One region of the Streptosporangium oxazolinicum genome, then DNA from elsewhere that is predicted to be linked to it. Evidence: riboswitches for the same ligand, from Rfam matches in the RefSeq annotation. Region 1 holds a riboswitch; the other holds the start of a gene.
What was found. Region 1 has a riboswitch for cyclic di-AMP ahead of ABD817_RS37980 (coiled-coil domain-containing protein). Riboswitches for the same ligand answer to the same signal wherever they lie in the genome.
Positions count from the first base shown of each region.

Region 2: linked by a shared signal. The riboswitch ahead of ABD817_RS12255 (C40 family peptidase) and the one ahead of ABD817_RS37980 (coiled-coil domain-containing protein) in region 1 are both predicted to bind cyclic di-AMP.

Region 1 is NZ_BAABAQ010000021.1:70,378-78,105, forward strand. It holds gene ABD817_RS37975 (hypothetical protein) at 131-577, shown strand; gene ABD817_RS37980 (coiled-coil domain-containing protein) at 803-1,777, opposite strand; cyclic di-AMP (ydaO/yuaA leader) riboswitch at 1,781-1,917, opposite strand; gene galT (galactose-1-phosphate uridylyltransferase) at 1,990-3,069, opposite strand; gene ABD817_RS37990 (DeoR/GlpR family DNA-binding transcription regulator) at 3,066-3,869, opposite strand; gene ABD817_RS37995 (HD domain-containing protein) at 3,956-4,552, opposite strand; gene ABD817_RS39725 (50S ribosomal protein bL37) at 4,796-4,873, shown strand; gene ABD817_RS38000 (TIGR03086 family metal-binding protein) at 4,925-5,494, opposite strand; gene ABD817_RS38005 (choice-of-anchor I family protein) at 5,706-7,250, shown strand; gene ABD817_RS38010 (ATP-binding SpoIIE family protein phosphatase) at 7,371-7,728, opposite strand, start outside.
Region 2 is NZ_BAABAQ010000003.1:607,958-615,685, forward strand. It holds gene ABD817_RS12235 (O-methyltransferase) at 228-881, shown strand; gene ABD817_RS12240 (Uma2 family endonuclease) at 985-1,572, shown strand; gene ABD817_RS12245 (branched-chain amino acid aminotransferase) at 1,715-2,809, opposite strand; gene ABD817_RS12250 (3-isopropylmalate dehydrogenase) at 2,983-4,029, opposite strand; cyclic di-AMP (ydaO/yuaA leader) riboswitch at 4,170-4,403, shown strand; gene ABD817_RS12255 (C40 family peptidase) at 4,391-4,999, shown strand; gene serA (phosphoglycerate dehydrogenase) at 5,652-7,241, opposite strand; gene ABD817_RS12265 (SPOR domain-containing protein) at 7,538-7,728, shown strand, end outside.

The sequences.
Region 1 (7,728 bases):
CCGGGCGGGTATGACCGAGTAATTGCCCTGTTGTGCGCGCCGGGCCAGGATCGCTGGCATGAACGTCTTCTGTGAGTACTACCGGGCTGCGGATCGTGCGGCGGCGGTCATCCAACCGGACCGTTCCCGTGTGATCGACGATCCTGAGTACGGAGTCGCCGGGTTCGACGCCGTGGAGACCAAATGGGTCGACCCTCAGGTGATCCTGGGCCAGCTCGTGGCGTTCATCGGCGATGTCGACTTCTTCCTCGGCCTGGTCGATACGGTGCCCCTGTACCCCTCGTATCCCGATCCGGCCCCGCAGACCGACGAGGAGTGGGACGCCCTGCCCGAGGACTCCCCCTACCTGGGTGGGGCGGTCATCGACGAGTTGCCGGTGAACGCGCGTGACATCCTCGCCGGCGCGGACGACTCATCCCTGCCCGCGGTGGCGGAACGCTGGGCGAAGATCGAGGAGTTCTCTCCCCACTCCTCGGACGACGGGGAATACCTGCTGTCCCTCGTCAAGGATCTTGTCGGGCTGGCCCGCCGTGCGAAGGAGCACGACCAACTGCTCTACTGCTGGATGTTCGTCTGACCGAGGTGGTCACCGAAAGAGTCCGGTGGAGAATCCGTGGCGTCGTAGGTGCTCAATCGCGTCGAACTGGGGGTCCGCATCCACTGTGTGCGGACGCGGATCCGGGCTTCACCCTGCGGACCTACACGCACCGCATGCGCAGGGCGATCGACGGCGCCTGGGGCGGTGCTGCAAATCCTGAGAGGGGCGCCCGGCGGAGAAAGTACAGATCAGCCCCTCGTGGCGCTAGTACATCGAGATGTGCGGATGGTCGAAGTGGTTGGCCGTGACGCCGCCGCGGTTGGACATGAATCTCCAGCCGGAGCCGTGGTTGATGCGCTGGCGCCAGATCACGTACTTCACGCCGAGTTTGGCCTTGTTCTTGATGGCCCAGGCGGAGATCTCGTCGCCCAGCGCGACGTTGGCGGCCGAGGGCATCGTGCCGCCGGTGCTCATCATGAAGTCGCAGGCGCGGCCCAGGGGGTGCTCGCCGCCGTCGTTGGCGGACCGGTAGCAGCCGACCGCGTACGGGAGGCTGAAGCGCCTCATGACGGCGTCGCGCATGATCCGGGTGCGGTCGGTGATGTTGTCGGCGCCGGTGGGGAGCTGTGGGGCCCAGCTGCCGTCGGCGCGGCGGCCGGAACCGGTGGGGGCGAGCCGGTCGAGCTTGTCCTTCATGTCGCGGATCACGTCTTCGGCCTCCTCGCGCTGCGCCTGTACCTCCTTGGCCTCCTCACCGATCTCGTCGGTGAGCCTGGCGGCCGTCTCGGACGCCTTCTTCCTGCGTTCGAGGCTGCTGGCGAAGCCCTCCAGGTGGGCGCTCTGCTGGGCGGTGAGCTGCTCCATCACCGCGGCGGCGCCCATGTCGTCGGAGAACATCAGCGCGGGCAGCCCTCCGCCGCTGCTCTGGTAGCGGAGCTGGACGATGGAGTCGACCTGCCGTTTGGCCTCGACGTAGACCTGTTCGGCCTTCTCCAGGTTCTGCTTGGCGACGCTCTCGGCCTTCTGCGCCTTCTTGAGGGACTCGCGCTTGGCCGCGTAGGTCTCGATCAGCTTGTCGACCTTCTTGCCGAGCCTGGCCAGGTCGGCGCGGAGCTTGGCCTCGGTGGGCTTGGGTTCCGCGCTTCCCGCCGTGGGGGCACCGAGGGTGAACGCGGCGATCGAGCTCAGGCAGAGGACCAGAGCCGCATGCCGACGGAACGTGGGGGACGGGGCCGCCACGAACTCTCCTCTCCTTCCGCCTACCGGGTTAGCTGACGGGTTCGGGCTGGAGGAAGCCCTTCCACCGAAGTGGTTTCACCCCAGGTGCGGTGGTTCCCCGGCTCTCGGGCAAGGTGCCCGGGATTAGGCAAATCAGCATTTACAGCCGATGTGGGAAGGATAGTAGTGGTAAACAGCAGGTCATGCGACCTCAAGACGAGACCAAGCGGTAATCAGTTCGTGACAACAGAGCGCAGGAGATGTGCTGTGTCCTCGGGTGACACGTCGTTCACGAAGGCGCCCATCGCCGACTCCGACCCGGCGAGGTATTTCAGCCTGTCCGGCGCGCGGCGGACGCTGAACAGCTCCAGACGCGCGTACGACAGATCGCGGCCGGTGGAGACCGGCGCCTGGTGCCAGGCGGCGACGTAGGGCATGGGCACGCCGAACAGCCCGTCGAGGCGGCGGAGCACGTCGGTGTAGAGGGGGCCGAACGCCGCGCGCTCCCCGGCGTCCAGCGCGACCAGGTCGGGGACCCGGCGGTGCGGGTAGAGGTGGACCTCCACCGGCCAGCGCGCCGCGGCCGGGACGAAGGCCGTCCAGTGCTCGTTCGAGCCCACCACCCGGACCCCGGCCGCCCGCTCCGCGGCCAGGACGTCGGCGAACAGGTTGCCGCCGGTCCGCTCCCTGTGCCGCTCGGCCGCCCCGAGGGTCAGCCGGGTGCGCGGGGTCACGTAGGGGTACGCGTAGATCTGGCCGTGCGGGTGGGCCAGGGTGATGCCGATCTCCGCCCCCCGGTTCTCGAAGCAGAACACCTGCTCCACGCCGGGCATCGCCGACAACTCCGCCGTACGGTCGGCCCAGGCCTCCATCACCAGCTCGACCCGCTCGGGGGAGAGGCGGGAGAACGAGGAGTCGTGCTCGGAGGTGAAGCAGACCACCTCGCACCTGCCGACCGCTGGGCGGATCTCGCTCAGCCCCCCGATCTCCCGGTGGACGCCCGGCTGCGCGGAGAACGACGGGAACCGGTTCTCGAAGACCACCACGTCGTAGCCGGAGGAGGGCACCTCGGTGAGGTTGCCGGGGGTGGAGGGGCAGAGCGGGCACTCGCCGGCCGGGGGCAGGAAGGTGCGGCCCTGGCGGTGCCCGGCCACCGCGATCCACTCCTCGGTCAGCGGGTCGTAGCGCAGCTCGGAGGCGGCGGGCCGGGGTGGCAGGTCGCGCCGGTCGGCCGCCCCGCGGTCGGCGTCGTCGCGCCGGTCGAAGTAGAAGAGCTCCCGGCCGTCGGCCAGGTGGGTGATCGTACGCTTCATCGGCCGGCGATCTCGCTCTCCTGCCGGGGTTCCGTGATGATCAGCTCGCCCACCGAGGCGGTGAGCTCCTCCCGGGCCTCCTCGGTCAGGCCGGAGTCGGTGACCACGACGTGGGCTTCGGCCAGCTCCGCGATCGTGCTGACGCCGACCGTGCCCCACGTGGTGTGGTCGGCGGGCACCACCAGGCGGTGCGCGGAGGCGACCAGCTCGCGATTGGTCTCTGCCTCGAGCAGGTTGGTGGTGGTGAACCCGGCGCGGGCGCTCATCCCGTGCACGCCGAGGAAGAGGGTGTCGACGTGGAGGCCGCGGATCGCCGAGACCGCGACCGGGCCGACCAGGGCGTCGGAGGGGGTGCGGACCCCGCCGGTCAGCACGACCGTGCGATCGGCCCTGGGGGAGCGGTGGAAGACGTCGGCGATCGGGATCGAGTTGGTGATCACGGTCAGCTCGGGCACGTCGACCAGGTGGTGGGCGAGCGTCCAGGTCGTGGTCCCCGCGGAGAGCGCGATGGCCGTGGCGGGCCGGACGAGCCGGGCGGCGTGCCGGGCGATCGTCTCCTTCTCCTCCGCCCGCGGGCGCGCCGACGTGGCGGCGAAGCCCGGTTCCTCGGCCGCGCCGGGCCCGGCGGCGGTGGCGCCGCCGTGGACCTTCTCCACCAGGCCGCGCTCGGAGAGCACCTCCAGGTCACGCCGGATCGTCATGTCGGACACGCCGAGCTCCCGGACGAGATCGGCGACCCTCACCCCGCCGCTACCGCGCACCCTCTCCAGGATCGCCTGCCGCCGCTGCTGGGCGAGCATTGCCTCACTCCCCTTAATCCATCAGATTCCATCAAATTACCACAGGAAGGATGGTGGAAGACTGTTGGATTGTGGTGACCAACCGCTCACAGCCGATCGAGTTCCGCCGTGATGTTGGCTCTCGCCGCCTCCTCCAGGTCGGCGACACGGAAGATCACCGGAAGATCGAGCAGCGAGCGCAGCACGGCGGCCCTCCCGGCCCTGAACGCGTCGTCGGGGACGAAGCCGTACTCCTCGCGCACGGCCGCCGCGTAGGCGGCGTAGACCTCGGGGGAGGCGCCCAGGATCGCCAGGTCCGCGTCGGACAGCACGGCCCCGTCCGCGTCGCCGGGCGCGGGGTCGTGCGTGACGGTCAGCCTGACCAGCCGGGCGACCGTCGTCACGGCCTCCGCGGGCAACCCCAGCTCCGGCAGCGCGCGCTCGGCCAGCCCCGCGCTCCGCTCCTCGTTGTCGCCGCGCCGGGGGTCGTAGACGGCGTCGTGGAACCAGGCCGCCAGCCGTACGAGGTCCGGACGCCCGGCGTGATCGGCCAGGGTGTCGACGTGGGTGAGCACGGCCTCCAGGTGGGCGGTCGTGTGATACCTGCGGTGCGGCTCGTCGTACCGGGTGATCAGTTCGCGGCCGAGGGGGTCGGCCCCGGGGCCGGCCAGGGATCGCCAGCGGGCCATCAGCTTCTCGCTCATGTGACGGAGCCTAGAACCCGGCCGGCGCCGCGCCGGAGGGGACGGGAGGCGCTCGCCGGGGCGCGGAACGTCAAGGCTGGGGCGGTACCGGGGAAATACGGTCTACTGGAGCCGGGCGGATCGCCGTCCGGGCCTTGTGTGCCGGGCATTACGGGAGGAATGTGAAGGTCTGGGCGGGTGTGAGGCCGAGTCCCGTACGGACCCGGAGGAACCCCGGAGAACCTCGGCGAAGGGGTGGTCGGCATGGGCAGGCGAGCACGCAAGGCCAGGGCCCGCAAGAAGCGCAAGGCCAACCACGGCCGGCGGCCCGCGGCGGGCTAGCGGCCCGCTCTCCCCCACGGAGGCCGCGTGCGGGCGTCCGGGGAGCGGGCGTCAGGCGCGGCGGCCCCAGGAGGCCAGCAACCGGGTCTGCGCGTCGGTGTCGGGGGGCGTCTCCCGCTGCCCCCCGGCGGTCGCGGCCTGCCGGTAGCCGGGCTCCGCGTCGCTGAACCAGGCGGCGCAGGCCTCGACCAGCTCGGGATCGAGCCGTTCGTCGGCGCCGATGGCGCGGGCCAGGTCCCAGGTGTGGATGAGCGCGTCGGCGAACAGCTCGGTGACGTACTCCCGGCCGGGCACGTCGCCGAACGGCAGGTGGACGAGGCGGTCGAGGGCGCGGACACCCGTCGCCGCCTGGATGGCGGGCACGGCCGAGGTGTCGAACGCCTTGATGGGGTCGTCGCCCAGCAGGTCCCCCTCGAAGGCGTCACCGACGTCCGCGGAGGTCCCCCCGGCGAGCAGGACGGGAGCCCACAGGTTCTCGCCGACCACGTGGTTGACGAGGGCGCGCACGTCCCAGTCGACGCACGGCGTCGGGTTCTCCCACTGCTCGGGGCCGATCCGGTGGACGAGAGCGCCGAAGTCGTCCAGTGCACGCTGGTAAGCCTCGGGTATGTCGATGGTCATCATGCCCCTCCCGATGCCCTCCCGGGTTTCCTCCCGGCTCTCATCTTGACCGTAACCCCTCGACAGCCAGTAGTCATCGCGTCAACGGGCATGACCGGCATGCCCGAGGTGTCCGGGGGAATCCGTGCGGGGTACACCCGACCGTGGGGCTTCATCCCGTGGTCACCTCGACGTCAGGGAGAGGTCACGATATTTCGTGAAAATTCGCCTCATGCGCACCACGACTTTCACCCGGGCGGCCGCCGCGGCGGTCACCGGCCTGCTCCTCCTCCCCCTCTCCGTGGCCCCGGCCGCCGCCGAATCCGGCGACGGGGGCCTCAAACTGACCTTCCTCGGCCGTTACACCACCGGTACCGTCGCCGCCGGCGCCTCGGAGATCACCGCGTACGACGCCGCGACCCGTCGGGTCTTCGTGGTGAACGCGCAGGCCGGCACCGTCGACGTGCTCGACATCCGCGACCCGCGCAAGCCGCGCAAGGTCGCCACCCTGGCCACTCCCGGCGCCAACAGCGTCGCGGTGCGCCGCGGCCTGGTCGCCGTCGCCCAGCAGGCCGAGGTCAAGACCGACCGGGGCACCGTCGCCTTCTTCGACGCCCGGAGCGGCAGGAAGCTCAAGCAGGTGACCGTGGGCGCGCTGCCCGACATGCTGACCTTCACCCCGGACGGGAAGCGGGTGGTCGTGGCCAACGAGGGCGAGCCGTCCTCCTACTGCGAGGGCGAGGTGGCCGACCCCGAGGGCTCGGTGAGCGTCGTCGACCTGCGCCACTGGACGGTGCGGACCGCGGGGTTCACGAAGTTCGACGCCGAGCGGCTGCGGGCCAAGGGAGTGCGGATCACCGGCCCCGGCGCCACCGCCGCCCGGGACCTGGAGCCGGAGTACGTCACCATCGAGGGCGACACCGCCTACGTGACCCTCCAGGAGAACAACGCGCTCGCGATCGTCGACCTGGACCGGGCGTCGGTCCGCGACGTCGTCCCGCTCGGGCTGAAGGACTGGTCGAAGACCGGGTTCGACGCCTCGGACAAGGACGGGAAGATCGACATCAGGCCCCGGCCGGTGAAGGGCATGTACCAGCCCGACGCGATCGCGCACTTCCGCGACCACGGGCGGACCTACCTGGTCACCGCGAACGAGGGCGACGGTCGCGACTGGGACTGCCACGCCGACGAGGTCAGGGTGAAGGACCTGAACCTCGCGCTGCCCGACGCCGCGAACCTCAAGAAGGACACCGAGCTCGGCCGGCTGAACGTGGCCGCCGACTCTCCCAAGGACGCGAGTGGCGCCTACACCGAGCTGCGCGCGTTCGGCGCCCGCTCGATCTCGGTCAGGTCCACCTCGGGAGCGCTCGTCTGGGACTCCGGGGACCAGTTGGAGCGGCTCGTCGCCAAGGAACTGCCCGACGCCTTCAACGCCGACAACGAGGAGGACGACTCCTTCGACAGCCGCAGCGACAACAAGGGCCCCGAGCCCGAGGGGGTCACGGTCGGCGAGGTGCGCGGCCGGACCTACGCCTTCGCCGGGCTGGAGCGGGTCGGCGGGATCGTCGCCTACGACCTCGCGAACCCGAGGGCGCCGCGCCTGGCCGGATACGTTAACACCCGTGACTTCACCGGCTCGATCGAGGACGGCACGGCCGGAGACGTCGGCCCCGAGGGCGTGCTGTTCGTCCCCGCCGGGGACAGCCCCACCCACCGCCCGCTCCTGGTGGTCGGCAACGAGGTCAGCGGCACCACCGCCGTCTACGAGATCCGCTGACGGTTCGCCGGACCCGCTCCGGCGTAGCTCGGCACTAGTGAGGCCCCACGCCGCGTTCCTCGCGGCGTGGGGCCTCACTAGTGCCGGAGCGGACGGCGACACCGGAGCCCGTACGGGGCCCTAGGGCAGCCTCTGCTCGACCCAGACGATCTTGCCCTTCGGAGTGAGGCGGGATCCCCAGCGGTGGGCGAGCCAGTTGATGAGGTGCAGGCCGCGGCCGGTGTCGTTGGTGGTGGACGCCTCCCGCATGACCGGCTCGGAGGAGGAGCTGTCGGACACCTCGCAGACCAGTGTGGGCCCGCGCAGCAGCCGCAGCTCGACCTCGCCCTGACCGTGCTCGACCGCGTTGGCGACCAGCTCGCTGACCATGAGCTCGGTGTTGTCGCAGAGCGAGGCCAGCCCCCAGTCGTCGAGCGTGGCCCGGACGAAACGGCGGGCCTGGGAGGCCGAACGGCGGTCGGAGGGCAGCGACGTCTCG
Region 2 (7,728 bases), on a different contig from region 1:
TGTCCGAGCCGTGTCCAGGCCGGGCGGGACTCCGGACACGGGCGGGGCAGGGCCTCGCGGGCGAGGTCGGACAGGATCCCCGCGTACGGCCCGCCGAGATCCCGGACACGGGCCGGAGCAGCCTCACACGCGGCCCGGGGCAGGACCCTGGACACGGGCCGGGCGGGATCGGGACACGCCCCGGGATCACCCTCCTCCACCGGCCGGCACGGGCGAGAATGGGCTCCATGAAGGCGACCTATCTCGACCCCACCGTGGGGCAGTATCTGCTCGCGCACACCACCCAGCCCGACGACGTCCTCGACGCGCTCGCCCTCGAGACCCGCGAGCTGACCGGCGACAACGCGTCGATGCAGATCACCCCCGACCAGGGGCGCTTCCTTACCATGATCACCCAGGTCGGCGGCGTCAGGAACGCGGTGGAGGTGGGCACCTTCACCGGTTACTCCTCCATCTGCCTCGCCCGCGGGCTCGCTCCCGGCGGCGGGCTCACCTGTTTCGACGTGAGCGAGGAGTGGACGGCGGTCGCCCGGAGTTACTGGGACAGGGCACGGGTCGCCGACCGCGTCGAGCTGAGGATCGGCCCGGCGGCCGAGCGTCTGCGCGAGCTTCCCGAGCACCCGGCCATCGACCTCGCGTTCATCGACGCCGACAAGATCAACTATCTCGTCTACTACGAGATCCTCATGCCGCGCCTGGCTCCCGGCGGGGTGATCCTCGTCGACAACACCCTGTGGAAGGGCCACGTCGCCGATCCCACCTGGGACGACGAGACCGTCAGGCACATCCGCGAGTTCAACGACATGGTCAGCGCCGACGAGCGGGTCACCTCGATCATGCTCCCCATCGCCGACGGCCTCACCATGATTCGAAAGCACTGACGAGAACTTTCCCGAATCCCGGGCGAGCGGAAACCTTTCCGATTACTTTAAGCGACATGCCAAACACGTTGCGCCCACCCGCTCGGGGGGAAAGGATGACCTCATGGGACTGCTCATGGAGAGATCGACCGCCTACCAGATCACCGATCAGGAAGACCTCGAACGGCTCTACCTGGAGCTCGTCGACCGGTTCGAGAAGCATCGAATCGAGATCGTCAGCGGCCGGATCGTGGTGAGGGAGATGCCCACGATCGCCCACGCCGATGTTGTGTACCACCTGATGGCGCAGCTCATACCGTTCGCGATGGAGAAAGGATGGCGCGTCTATCCGGAGGCCAGGCTCCTCCTGCAGGTGCAGGCGGATCGCTTCGAACCCGACCTCATCGTCGTTCCCCCGAATCCTCCCCTCTGGGATCCCAGCCACGTGTACGCCAACGCCACGCTGTTGGTCGCCGAGGTCGTCTCCCCGAGCAGCGGCCACGATGACCACGTGGTCAAGCCTCGGGCCTGCGCGCTCGCGGGAGTTCCGCTCTACCTGGTCATCGACACCTTCGCGAACCGGTTCAGGCTGCTCAGCCGACCGGGCCCGGAGGGTTACGCCGACGAGATCACCGAGTCACTGGGCAAGCCCCTTGAGCTCCCCGCGCCCTGGAACCTCACGATCGACACCGGCAAGCTGGTCGAGGGGTAGGTCTGTTCGGGAGGAGGCCCGGCCGGGTGGGAGGCCGGGTCGCCTCCTCCACGAGGGATCCCCGCCCGCGCGCCCAGCGCCGCTTGGACGCCGCCTGCGCGCAGTGGGAGGCCCGGTCGCCTCCACGAGGCTCCGTACGGGGCTAGCAGATCTTGTGGACCCAGCTGTGCGGGTCGGGGCGGGTCCCGTACTGGATGCCCACGAGCTCCTCGCGGATCTTCGAGGTGACGGGGCCCTGGGTGCCGTCGCCGATCGTCCAGGCACGGTCGGCGCCCTTGACCGAGCCGACCGGGGTGACGACCGCGGCGGTTCCGCAGGCGAAGACCTCGGTGAGCTCGCCCGTCTCGCAGCCCCGCTGCCACTCCTCGACCGACAGGCGCCCCTCCTCGGCGTGCAGGCCGAGGTCGGCGGCGAAGGAGAGGATCGAGTCGCGGGTGATGCCGGGCAGGAGCGTGCCGGTGAGCGCCGGGGTGAGCAGGCGGTCGCCGTAGACGAAGAAGAGGTTCATCCCGCCCATCTCCTCGACGTAGCGGTGCTCGCCCGCGTCGAGCCAGACCACCTGGTCGCAGCCCTGCTCGACGGCCTGGCGCTGGGCCACGAAGGCCGCCGCGTAGTTGCCGCCGCACTTGGCGAAACCGGTGCCGCCGGGGGCCGCGCGGGTGTACTCGGTGGAGAGCCAGACGGTCACGGCCTTCCCGCCCCCGAAGTAGGCCGCGGCCGGAGAGGCGATGACCATGTACCGGTAGGTCCTGGACGGGTAGTTGACACCGAGCGCCGGCTGTGTGGCGATCATGAAGGGGCGCAGGTAGAGGCTGTGTCCCGGCGTGGTCGGGACCCACTCGCGGTCGGTCTGGACGAGCAGCTCCAGCGACTCGACGAACGTCCCCTCGGGCAGCTCGGGCATCGCCATCCGCCGCGCGGAGGTGTTGAAGCGGGCGGCGTTGGCCTCCGGCCGGAAGGTCACGATCGTGCCGTTCTCCTGGCGGTAAGCCTTGAGTCCCTCGAAAAGCTCCTGCGCGTAGTGGAAGACCGACGTCGCGGGGTCGAGGCTGAGCGGGCCGTACGGCACGAGCGCGGCGTCGTGCCAGCCCTCCCCCTCGGTGTAGTCGATCGAGATCATGTGGTCGGTGAAGACCTGACCGAACCCCGGGCTCGCCAGTACCTGCTCGCGCTCTGCCGCGGTGCGAGCGTGGTCGGAGAGCTGCACGTCGAAGCTGAGCTTCTGAGCGGTGGTCATCGCACGGATCCTTCTCTTGGTGTCTGGCTTACCCTCTGGTCCATTCTGCGTCGGACCGGGTAACGGGAAACTACTCCATCCATGCCGAAAACCGGCAGTGCTGGAGAAACAAAAACGCGCCTGGCGGCTCGGGTGAGCCGCCAGGCGCGTCGGGGTCGAGGGAGGCGGCTTCCTCAGCCGGCTACTCGGGCGGTGATGTCGTCGCCGATCTCGCGGGTGGTCCGGCCGGTCCGGCCGGCCGGCCGCTCGGCCAGGTCGTCGGCGACGGCCTGCTCGACCCTGGCGGCCTCGGCGGCCATGCCGAGGTGGTCGAGGAGCATGGCGACCGACAGGATCGTGGCGGTCGGGTCGGCCTTGCCCTGGCCCGCGATGTCGGGGGCGCTGCCGTGGACCGGCTCGAACATGCTCGGCGCGGTGCGGTCGGGGTTGACGTTACCGCTGGCCGCGAGGCCGATGCCACCGGCGATCGCCGCGCCGATGTCGGTGAGGATGTCGCCGAAGAGGTTGTCGGTGACGATCACGTCGAAGCGCTCCGGCTGGTTGACGAAGAACATCGAGGCCGCGTCGACGTGGCAGTAGTCGGTCTGGACGTCGGGATACTCCAGGCCGACACGGTCGAAGGTGCGGGCCCAGAGATCACCGGCGTAGGTGAGCACGTTGGTCTTGTGGACCAGCGTCAGCTTCCTGCGGGGGCGGCCGAGCGCCTTGTCGAAGGCGTAGCGCACGACGCGCTCGACACCGTAGGCGGTGTTCAGCGACTCCTGGGTGGCGATCTCCTGCGGCGTGCCCCGGCGCATGACGCCACCCGCTCCGGCGTACGGGCCCTCGGTGCCCTCGCGGACGACGATCATGTCGATGTCCTCGGGGCGGGCCTTGCCCAGCGGTGTCTCGACGCCGGGGAAGAGCTTGACCGGGCGCAGGTTCACGTAGTGGTCGAGCTGGAAGCGGAGCTTGAGCAGCAGGTCGCGCTCCAGGATGCCCGGGGGCACGCTGGGGTCGCCGACCGCGCCGAGCAGGATCGCGTCGTATCCGCGCAGCTCGTCGAGGACCTGGTCCGGCAGGGTCTCGCCGGTCTCGTGGTAGCGCTTGGCACCGAGGTCGTAGCCGGTGGTCTCCACCTTCGTGCCGACCGCTTCGAGGACCTTCAGCCCCTCGGTGACGACCTCGACGCCGATTCCGTCCCCGGGGATGACCGCCAGGCGAATGTTACGCGAATCCATGCAGGCACCCTACCGGTCCGTCTCGGTGATCGAACACCGGTCTCATTCCTCGGACGTGACCGCGTGGCGGCACCCCTGATCGTTTTGTCCTTTTTTGCTCGGTATTGACCGTTTCGGGAGGTTTCGTTATGGTCCTCCCATTCACATCACTGCCTAATCCGTACGGGCCATCCCCTTATCGGGCCCGCACGGAGCCGGGGAACCACTCTTTCCGGAATCCGCCGGGCCCCCGGGAACCCCGCTCCTCCCCCGGAGCGCGTTCCCGCTCGCCATCACACGGATTCCTTGGGGCGAATCAGCGCGTTCTCGCGCCGTAGGGCGGCCTCCACGCCCGAGCCCGACAGCTCACCCGGCCGGCCTTATGGAAGGAATCATCCTGTCCGGCACAGTTCTCCCCCGCGTCCTGTCCATCTCCGCCTCCATGATCGTCGCCGGCGCCGCGGTGCTCGCGACCTCCACCGCCGCCCTGGCCGCCTCCCCTCCCCCGGCCCCCGGCCCCGCCGCGCTCAACGCGCCCGCGCTGAAGCAGGCACTGAAGGCCACGGCCGTCAAGCCCGCCTGGAAGAAGGCCGTCGACTGGGCCATGTCCAAGCGCGGAACGCCCTACGTCTGGGGCGGCACCGGCCACGGCGGCTTCGACTGCTCCGGCCTGATGCTCCGCGCCTACCGCGCCGCCGGGATCAAACTCCCCCGCGTCACCTACGACCAGTACGACGCGTTCTCCAAGAAGATCGCCTGGAAGGACCTCAGAGCCGGCGACCTGGTCTTCTTCAGCGGCCTCGGCCACGTCGGCATGATCACCAAGCCCGGCTACATGGTCCACGCCCCGCAGACCGGAGACGTGGTCAAGGAAGAGAAACTCGACTCCTGGCGCCGCGACTCCTTCGCCGGCGCGGTGCGCCCCGACCCGCAGGGCGTCGAGCTGAGCGAGCGGGTCGAGCGCGCGACCCAGATCGTCGCCGGCGGATGAGACACGCCGGCGAACCGTCGCCGGGAGACCCCGGCGGCGAGGGAGACCGGTTCAGCGGCTGGGAGCGCCGCCGTTGTCCCTGCGGTCCAGAGCGGTCTGCAGCGCGTCGATGGCCTCGTCCTCGGTCTCGTCGGGACGGTTCCAGGGATACATGTCGTACATGGCGAATCTCGTCTCGGTCGCATGCGAGCAAGGAAGGTGGTCGAGACTCCGGTCGGGACTCCGACCAGGCCTGATGTCACGGGTCCGGATCACGGACCGCCGACGAGGGGCTTGGAGCCGGCAGGCGCCACGACACCGTGGCGAGTCGCCGGTCCGCCCCTGTCAGGCCCCGCCGCGGCAGGTAGGAATGACAGGAACCTGGCGCATTTCACTCCAGGCTACCTGGCCACGGGAACGCCGTCTCGCCCGGCGTACACACTTCTCACATGCTGAGACGAGCTGTGGCCGCCGCCCCGGTCTCCGGGGCGGCGGCCACAGGGGCGGGACGGTTAGGGTCTGTTTTGTGGATCTTTCCGCCTACTGCGGTCGCCCAGGCGGCGCCCCGCGGCGTTGTCGTCGTCGCCCATAACTCCGTTATGGACTCCTCCTCCGCCTTGCGGGGCATCCACCTGGACGATCCTCGCCACGGCGAAGATCCACAAAACAGACCCTAGTCGGCCAGGTCGACGGAACGGCCGCTGTCGGCGCCGATCTCCGAGCCGATCTGGTCGATCACGTCGGCCGGGATGGCGGTGTCGACGGTGAGCGCGATGAGCGCCTTGCCGCCCTTGGCGTCCCGGGCCACCTGCATCGAGGCGATGTTGATCGAGTGGTCGCCGAGGATGCGGCCGACCACGCCGACGATGCCGGGGCGGTCGGTGTAGGTGAAGAACGACAGGTGGTCGGTCGGCTCGATCTCCATCTGGTAGCCGTTGACCTCGACGATCTTCGTGATCTGCCTCGGCCCGGACAGGGTGCCGGAGACCGAGACCGCGCGGCCGTCGGCGAGGACGCCGCGGACCGTCACGACGTTGCGCCAGTCGGGGCTGTCGGAGCTGGTGATCAGCTCGACCGACACACCGCGGTCCTTGGCCAGCAGCGGGGCGTTGACGTAGGTGACCGAGTCCTCGACCACGTCGGTGAAGACACCCTTGAGCGCGGCCAGCTCCAGCACGCGGACGTCGTGGGAGGCGATCTCGCCGCGTACCTCGACGTCGAGCTTGGTGGCGACCTCGCCCGCGAGGGCGGTGAACACCCGGCCGAGCTTCTCGGCCAGCGGCAGGCCCGGCTTGACGTCCTCGGCGACGGCGCCGCCCTGGACGTTGACCGCGTCCGGCACGAACTCCCCGGCGAGGGCGAGCTTCACGCTACGCGCGACCTGGGTGCCGGCCTTCTCCTGGGCCTCGTGGGTGGAGGCGCCCAGGTGCGGGGTGACGACGACCTGGTCGAGCTCGAAGAGCGGGCTGTCGGTGACCGGCTCCTTCGGGAACACGTCGATGCCGGCGCCGGCGACGCGGCCCTCCTTGATCGCGGAGTAGAGGGCGTTCTCGTCGATGATGCCGCCGCGGGCGACGTTGATGAGGCGCACGTTCGGCTTGACCGCGTGGAGCTCCCTGTCGCCGATGAGGCCGATGGTCTCCTTGGACTTGGGCAGGTGCACGGTGATGAAGTCGGCCTCGCTCAGGGCCTCCTCCAGCGAGACCAGCCGGACGCCCATCTGGGCGGCGCGGGCCGGCTGCAGGTAGGGGTCGTAGGCGATCAGCTCGACACCGAACGGCTGGAGGCGCTGCGCGACCAGCTGGCCGATCTTGCCGAGACCGAGGATGGCGACGACCTTCTCGTCGAGCTCCACGCCGGTGTACTTCGAGCGCTTCCACTCGCCGCCCTTGAGCGCGGAGTGCGCCTGGGCGACGTTGCGGGCCGAGGCGAGGATGAGGGCGACGGTGTGCTCGGCGGCGCTGGTGATGTTGGAGGTCGGCGCGTTGACGACCATGACACCGGCCTTGGTGGCGGCCTCCACGTCGACGTTGTCCAGGCCGACGCCCGCGCGGGCGACGACGCGGAGCCTGGGGGCGTTGGCGATCGCCTCGGCGTCGACCTGCGTGGCGCTGCGCACGATGAGCGCGTCCACGTCGGCGAGGGCGGGAAGGAACTGGGCACGGTCGGCGCCGTCGGTGTGGCGGACTTCGAAGTCCGCGCCCAGAACCGCGAGACCGGCCTCGGAGAGTTCCTCAGCGACCAGTACGACGGGCTTGTTCACAGGCTGGATCCTTACTAGACGGTGAGGGGTGCACGGACCTCACGTAGTCTATCGGCGCTTGTGAACGCGTTCACGAGTGTCCCGCGATCCGAGACGCTCCGCGCCGCCCCGGGAGGCTCCCGAAGGCGCGGGCAGGCCCCGGAACGCTCCAGGACAGCGAGGCGCTTCGCGACCCAGAACGCGGTCTTACCCGTCCTTGACAGATCTCATGCTCCCAAAATTCAAGTTGGTATTGATCCCAGGAAAACTTCGCGATTACCCTGATAAGCCGTGGTCCACTACCTATCGTTCCTCATATGAGCATCGGGAACCCCGCTCTCGGCAACGTGCTCGCGCAGCACGGCGATCCGCACCGGCTGCTTGCGGCGCTGGCCGAATGGGGACTCCTGGTTGCCGTGCGACCCGACCGTTCCGTCGTGCTCGGCACGACCCAGGCCGGTGATCGTGTCCTCCTCGGATACACCTCGGCGGACACCTACGCGCGGCA